DNA from 2 places in the Vibrio fluvialis genome. Region 1 is predicted to be linked to the other one. Evidence: predicted binding sites of a transcription regulator. Region 1 holds the regulator's gene; the other holds the start of a gene.
The links. The regulator CRP, encoded in region 1, controls carbon source genes, mostly activating them, when cyclic AMP is high. The targets are predictions, from matches to a motif close to TGTGANNNNNNTCACA.
Positions count from the first base shown of each region.

Region 1 (4,103 bases):
CCTGCGCGAACAATTTCCTGAGCAGACCATGATTGCGGTCGGCATTTCGCTCGGCGGCAATATGCTGGTCAACTATCTGGCCGAGTTCAATGCCGATCCAATCGTCAGCGCAGCGACCGTGGTCTCGGCGCCGCTCGATCTCGCTGCCTGTTCCGAGCGCATCGAACGCGGCTTTTCCAAGCTCTACCGCACTTACCTGTTGTCGTCGCTCAAACACAATGCGCTGCAAAAGCATCACCTGCTCAAGGGCGAACTGGGCTTGTCCTATCACAGCATCAAACGCGTGACCCGTTTGCAAGAGTTTGATGACCTAATCACCGCGCCGCTGCACGGTTTCAAGGACGCGCAGGATTACTACCAGCGCTGCTCGGGGATCAACAAGCTGAAAGACATTCGCGTGCCCACGCAAATCATCCATGCCAAAGACGACCCGTTCATGACCGATGCGGTGATCCCGAAATTTGTCCTGCCGGAAAACATCGATTACCGTCTGTTTGATCAGGGCGGCCATGTCGGCTTTCTCAGCGGGTCGCTGCTTAAGCCGCAATTCTGGCTCGAACAATCCCTGCCGGCTTACTACGCCAGTCTGCGCGATAAAACTTAGTGCGTTGCCAAGTTGCTGCGACCTGACGCTGGACCGCTGAGGCGTTATACTTGGCAGCATTCAACCACGAACATAAAAGCAAGAGGTATTTATGATCGTTCCGTGGCAGCAAATTGCGCCCGATACGCTCGACAATCTGATTCGTGAATTCGTGCTGCGCGAAGGCACCGATTACGGTGAAGTCGAGATTTCTCTGCAAGATAAAGTCGATCAGGTTAAGGCTCTGTTGCAATCCGGAGAAGCCGTGATCGTCTATTCAGAATTGCATGAAACCGTTGATATAAAAGTCAATCATCGTTAACGGGTGACAACAGCAAAGTTTTACGTGCTATAGTGATTCGGCTTGGGCTGTACTGATACAGCCCCGTTTTAAGGACTCAGAGACAAGGTTTGTCATGTCAGCGAAACACCCAATTATTGCCGTCACCGGTTCGTCGGGCGCCGGCACAACCACGACCTCAGAAGCGTTCCGTAAGATGTTCAATATGATGGACATCAAGCCCGCTTGGGTGGAAGGCGACAGCTTCCACCGCTTTACCCGTCCGGAAATGGACGTCGAGATTCGCAAGGCGCGCGAGCAAGGCCGCCACATCAGCTATTTTGGTCCGCAAGCCAACGACTTTACCGCACTGGAAGACTTTTTCCGCCAGTTTGGGAAATCCGGCACCGGCCAGGTCAGACGCTATCTGCACTCGTTTGACGAAGCCGTGCCCTACAATCAGATGCCGGGCACCTTTACCCCATGGCAACAACTGCCGGAAAACTCCGATGTACTGTTCTACGAAGGACTGCACGGCGGCGTGGTGGATGGCGAAGTGAACGTCGCGCAGCACGTCGATTTTCTGATTGGCATGGTGCCGATTGTGAACTTGGAATGGATTCAAAAATACGTACGTGACACGCGCGATCGCGGCCATTCCCGGGAAGCGGTGATGGACTCCATCGTGCGTTCGATGGACGATTACCTCAACTACATTACGCCGCAGTTCTCGCGCACCCACATTAACTTTCAGCGTGTGCCGACCGTCGATACCTCCAACCCGCTCAACGCGAAAGGCATCCCCAGTCTGGATGAAAGTTTTGTCGTCATTCGCCTGCGTGGGATTAAAAACGTCGACTACCCTTACCTGCTGGCGATGATTGATGGTTCGTTCATGTCGCGTCACAACACCATCGTGGTGCCGGGCGGGAAAATGGGATTTGCGATGGAGCTGATCGTCAGGCCGCTCCTGCAACAATTGATAGAATCAGGGAAAATTGGCTAGTCAACGCCCTACTGTGTCGATTACTTTTCATACCGTGATCATGTGCACAGTTTTGCGTAGATTATCCCCTGTCCTACACGATTAAAATCAAGAAATCGTTTTGGAAAAAGGATACTATTCCATACCGAAACACAAGATAACTTGCAGCAATAAGAAAGTCCTCTTATTCTAGTGAATCCAAATAAGGCTTCGCTAAAATATGGATAGCAGCAAGCGTACCCTGCAGAGGAAGTGAGATATTATGGTTCTAGGTAAACCTCAAACCGACCCGACACTAGAGTGGTTTCTTTCACATTGTCACATTCATAAGTACCCTTCAAAAAGCACGCTAATTCACGCGGGCGAAAAAGCAGAGACTTTGTACTACATCGTTAAAGGTTCTGTTGCGGTACTGATCAAAGATGAAGAAGGTAAGGAGATGATTCTGTCTTACCTGAACCAAGGTGACTTCATCGGTGAGCTTGGCTTGTTTGAAGAAGGTCAGGAGCGTACTGCCTGGGTTCGTGCAAAATCTCCTTGTGAAGTCGCGGAAATTTCATTCAAGAAATTCCGTCAGCTGATTCAGGTTAACCCGGACATCCTAATGCGCCTGTCTGGCCAGATGGCTCGCCGTCTGCAAGTGACTAGCCAAAAAGTGGGTGACCTGGCGTTCCTAGACGTAACTGGTCGCATCGCGCAGACCCTACTGAACCTGGCGAAACAACCAGACGCCATGACCCACCCAGACGGTATGCAAATCAAGATCACTCGTCAGGAAATCGGTCAAATCGTTGGCTGTTCTCGTGAAACCGTTGGCCGCATCCTGAAGATGCTGGAAGAGCAGAACCTGATTTCTGCACACGGTAAGACTATCGTGGTATACGGTACTCGTTAATCGTCACCGAGACAGAATAGGAAAAGCCACCTTGCGGTGGCTTTTTTATTTGCTTGTGGCCAGGAGAGAGGAAGGTTGTCCGCCACTGGACTACAGACAACCCAAAGCCACTCGCGAAATTACTTGCTGTCGGTACTTTCGAAAATCTTGTCTGCAGAAGCGGCCACAAAGCCTGTGTAAAGTTCACCGTTGCCCATTGGGTAGCGCTTGGCAAACTCATAAAAGCCGCCCGGAATGATTTCTGTGCCTTCAATGAAGGTCACCGGCACTTTGTCTGCCATCGTTGATGACTGCTCCAGCAGCACCTCTGGTGAGCCCTTCACTTCGCCACCAGATTCGTTGATGGTAAAGCCTGCGCTGCGCAGATGATCGTTCACCTGTTTCACTTCATCCAACGCATTCAGCTGGTTAACGCTCACCGTAAAATGGTTGGCACCATAACCGTGTGCTGCCAGCCAAGAGGCGTATTCGCTCTCTTTCGCCAGTTGCAGATAATCGGCATAGCTCAGATCCCACAGACGGCCACCGTAGAGGAAAGCATCGCCTTCCAGCTTCGTGGCATCAACTTGCGCCACCAGCTTAGCAACAATCGCTTGTAGCTCTGGTGAACACTCTTCCACTTTCAATTCACTGATGAACACTTTGGGTTGCAGCGGATCCGGATGCTCGAAATGTTTCGCTACCAGTTTTTTGCTTTCAAACACGTAATCACCGCACGGCTTGTAGCCCAGCGCCAGAAACGGTTTCGCCAACGTATCAATCCCCAGCGGTGCCACGTTAAACGTACGCAGGGCGATGTGATCGTTGATCAGCGCTTCGTCTTCCTGAAGCAACTGGTGTACTTTGTCGGCCGACGGGCAAAGACGTCGAATATAGTCATTCCATAGGGATTCAAAGAGAACTGCTGGCGTCATAACGCCTCCTTGTCTGCGCTGCTCTGCAAGCAACCTGGGTTATTGGATTCTGTTGCCCAAGTGACCACTCACTACTTGGGGCTAATATGAATATTTATTGTTGTAATAGTAAAAAGTGGCTACCCGGTCCGAAGCCCGAGAAGGACCGGGTAGCCTTCAGCCTGTGACGTTAGCTAAATCGTAAATTACAGTTCGATACCCGGACTCAACGTGGCTGGCAGTTCGGTTGCCGAACCTTCCATCGACGCCATCGGGTAGGCACAGTAGTCCGCCGCGTAGAACGCACTTGGACGTAGGTTACCCGACGCACCCGGACCACCGAATGGCGCATCGCCACTCGCGCCCGTCAGCTGACGGTTGCGGTTCACAATGCCGGCGCGAATGTGGTCAACAAAGTATTCCCATTCGCTGTCATCGGTGGTGACCAGGCCAGCCGACAGGCCAAA
Region 1 covers NZ_UHIP01000001.1:170,450-174,552, reverse strand. The annotation lists gene DYA43_RS00795 (hydrolase) at 1-604, shown strand, start outside; gene DYA43_RS00790 (YheU family protein) at 696-905, shown strand; gene DYA43_RS00785 (phosphoribulokinase) at 1,000-1,869, shown strand; gene crp (cAMP-activated global transcriptional regulator CRP) at 2,111-2,743, shown strand; gene DYA43_RS00775 (DUF1338 domain-containing protein) at 2,863-3,657, opposite strand; gene astD (succinylglutamate-semialdehyde dehydrogenase) at 3,843-4,103, opposite strand, start outside.

Region 2 (4,103 bases), 1.9 Mb from region 1:
TGATGACTTCGCGAAGGTTGACCTGCGTATTGCTAAGATTGTCTCTTGTGAGTCAGTGCCTAAAGCTGACAAACTGCTGAAGTTCCAACTTGATATCGGTGGTGAAATGCGTCAGGTATTCTCGGGTATCAAAGCGGCTTACAACCCGGAAGATCTGGTTGGCAAATACACCGTTGTGGTGGCAAACCTGAAACCACGTAAGATGAAGTTCGGCATGTCAGAAGGCATGATCCTGGCCGCCGGCCCTGGTGGCAGCGAGCTGTGGATTCTGGAACCTCATGAAGGTGCCCAACCAGGTATGCGTGTGATGTAATCGCGTTCACCTGCGTTTAAAATCAAAATGTTAAGGCTCCCGGTGCCGATTGGCTCGGGAGCTTTTTTTATTGAACCAGCTCACACTTTTAGGTCAATTTGCACAACCTTAGTGCAAAAAGATTGTTGAAAACTTGTTAACTTATTGATTTGTAAAAACAAAAAACTTGGCATCAAGGCTGCTAACTCTTTAGGAGTATAAACACTAACAAGGAGTTGGTTATGTTTGTCTTTATTTCGATGCTGATTTCGATAGGCATATTGTGCCTGATGTTCTTCTTTGCCAAACAAAGAGAATCGACCCTTCAACGCAAATACGAACTGTTGGTTGACCTGCGTCAGCTGCTTTATCTGTGCCGCCAGCACCGCAGCGCAACTCATCATGCTCTGATGTTTGGTGAACACCGTGAAGCTGAGCTGAGCCATCTGCACGACCTGATTCACGAAAAATCTAACCATTTGATCGCGACCGCTCACTTCGACAACAAACCTATGTACCGCATTTTACAGTTGAAGTTGAAAGCACTGATGAAAGAGTGGTCAGATCGCAGTATCTCCCGTAACCAGATGGTACATGGTAAAGCGATTCGTCACTGTATGTTTCTGATGGATGAAGTGATGTTGGCATGGCTGGTGGAATCCAGCCGTGAAGATTTGAGCGATGAATACCACATGAATTGGCAGCAAATCATCGATACCATGGATGCTCTGACGCAGCTGCGTATCTGCATTGAAGACATGCACACTCAGGACGGCCGTTCGCGCATGCAACATTATTGCGACTTGGTGCGCCGTAAGCTGAATCAACTGGCGCTGATCAGCCCGCTGTCTATTGCGTCACCGGCCTGTTCAAAAGCGATGCATTTGCTGTCTGAATTGCATAACAATCAGGCCTTTGATATGGATGCCGAACAGCTGTATCAACTGACGTCAGATGTGTCGCTGAGCATCGCGCATGTGTATGACCAGATGCTGGCTGATCTGACTGAAAGCCTGTACCTGCCATTGCCCAAATTAGTGATCGCCTGATGGCAAACGCCAGACATAAAAAAACGCCACCCGAAGGTGGCGTTTTTCATTGGAATTATTTCAACATTTTACGCGCGGCTTCTACCACAACTTTGATAGAGCGAGCTTCGGTCTCTTTCAGCGTAGAATGATCTGGAATTTCTTTCTGAGTACGGTTGATGATAACACCCGCCACACAACCGGCTTTCAGACCTGAACTTGCACACATGGTCAGCAGCGTTGCTGATTCCATTTCAAAGTTCAGTATGCCCATTTCCTGCCACTCTTTCATAGAGCCTTGGAAACGACGGACAACACGACCAGTGAACGTGTCGTAACGCTCTTGACCTGGGTAGAAAGTATCGCTGGATGCTGTCACGCCCATGTGGACGGTTGCACCGCTCTCTTCTGACGCCTGCTTCATCGCTGTTGCCACTTCAAAGTCAGGAACCGCAGGGAACTCCATTGGTGCAAAATGCAGGCTGGCACCGTCAAGACGCACAGAACCCGTAGTGACAATCATGTCGCCCACGTTAACATTTGGCTGAATAGCACCCGTAGTACCAACGCGAAGGAAAGTGCGAACGCCCAATTGCGCCAGCTCTTCAACCGCGATAGAGGTAGAAGGACCGCCGATACCCGTTGAACAAACCACAACTGGTTTGCCATCCAGTTCAGCACGGTACAGCGTGTATTCACGATGGCTGGCCAGGAACACTGGGTTTTCCATCAGCTCCGCAATCTTTTGCACGCGCGCAGGATCGCCTGGAATGATTGCCAATGTTGCACCATTCAGATCAGCTTCGGTAACACCAAGGTGGAATACGACTTGAGACATAAGTAGCTCCTTCATTGTGGCTTATTCAGCTCATAAATATGTTTGGGTACCGTGCTACTTTAGCCGAGCGGGCCCCAACATTAAGTGACAAAACTCACAAGTATTAACGCAATAAGAAATTACATTTCATTAAAAGATGACCTTTATCACACAAAATTGTCATTGTGATGCAACTATGAGCAATATCACTATCAACGGCGAGTAACGTGACATGGCAAGGCGGCACCTTGCCATGTGTCAGTATAGCCAGTGCAATGACTATTTTTTAAACTTCAGCAGACGCAACGCATTGAGCGTCACCAGCGCCGTTGCACCGCTGTCTGCCAATACCGCTACCCACAGCCCGGTCACCCCAATCAGACTGGTGACCAGAAAGATACCTTTCAGACCCAGCGCTATGGTCACGTTCTGACGAATGTTGCTCAGAGTCGCTCGTGATAGCGCAATCATGCCGGGTAACTCATTCAATCGGTTGTGAGTAATGGCCGCATCCGCCGTTTCCAGCGCGACATCCGTACCACCGCCCATCGCAATACCGATGTTAGCTTCTTTCATTGCTGGCGCATCGTTGATGCCATCCCCTACCATGGCGACATGCTGTTGCTGCGCCAGTTGGCGAACATATTCCACTTTGTCCTCTGGCATCAGGCTGGCCTGAAAATCCATATTGAGTTGGCTGGCAATTGCCTGGGCACTGCGCGGGTTATCACCGGTCAGCATGGTCGTGTGAATCCCCATTTGGTGCAGTGCCGCTATCGCCTGCTGCGCATCTTCACGCAGCGTGTCTTGCCAGGCAATGATGCCGATCGGCGCGTCATTCTCCAACGCCACCACTACGGTTTTTCCATCCGCTTCCATCGCCGCGACTTGCTCGCTGACAGATTCGGCCAACGGCACGTCAACCTTGCCCGGCGCCAGCACTCGGTAAAAATGCTCGCCAATTCGTCCTGCCACACCGCGCCCAACCAAAGCTTGCTTATCTTGCGCATGCGGTAATGTCAGCCCTTGATTCTGCGCTTTTGCGACCAGCGACATCGCCAGTGGGTGGCGTGAGCCTTGTTCAATCGCGGCAGTGACCGTGAGCAGTTGCTCTGGCGACCAACCGGAGAGCGCCACGATGTCGGTCACCTGCGGTTTGCCTTGAGTCAGCGTACCGGTTTTATCAAACGCGACACTTTGGATCCGGCCTAATTGTTCAAGCGCTGCTCCCCCTTTAATCAACGCACCACGTCGTGCACCCGCTGCCAAACCCGACGTAATCGCCGCCGGTGTCGAAATCACCAAAGCGCACGGACAGGCAATCAGTAACATTGCCAAACCACGGTATACCCAAGTTTCCCAAGGTTGAGCAAACAACAGTGGCGGTACTGTGACCACCAGCAGCGCGACGACCATCATCAGCGGTGTGTACCAACGGCTGAACTGGTCAAGAAAACGCTCCATCGGCGCCTTGCGCGAATCCGCCTCTTCAATCAGATGCAAAATGCGGTCGATGGCATTTTCACCCTGACGCGAGGTGATTTTGAGCTGAATGACGCGATCAACCACCACCGCACCTGCGGCTATCTTATCGCCACGAACGTGCTCAACGGGCAGAGATTCGCCAGTCAACGCACTCTCATCCATGCTGGCAACCGCGTCTAACAGCAGACCATCGGCAGGTAAACGCCCGCCTGGTGCAACTTCCACAATATCACCCGGACTGAGTTCACTGGCAGGGACTTCAATCCTCTCGCCAGATTGCAGACGAATGGCCGTCTCTGGCACCAGTTCCATTAGCGCCTGCACACCACTGCGAGCTTTTGAGGCCGCAAACGCTTCGAGGCGTTCACCAATCAAAAACAGCAGCAGAACCATTGCTGCCTCAACAGTTTCTCCGAGATACAGAGCTCCCACAGCCGCGACGGTCATGAGTGTTTCAATGGCAAATGGCGTGCCTGATTTG
Region 2 covers NZ_UHIP01000001.1:2,051,162-2,055,264, forward strand. The annotation lists gene metG (methionine--tRNA ligase) at 1-313, shown strand, start outside; gene DYA43_RS09635 (hypothetical protein) at 535-1,341, shown strand; gene udp (uridine phosphorylase) at 1,397-2,158, opposite strand; gene DYA43_RS09645 (zinc/cadmium/mercury/lead-transporting ATPase) at 2,417-4,103, opposite strand, start outside.
Region 2: the regulator CRP is predicted to act here: its motif matches at 2,242-2,257, upstream of udp (uridine phosphorylase).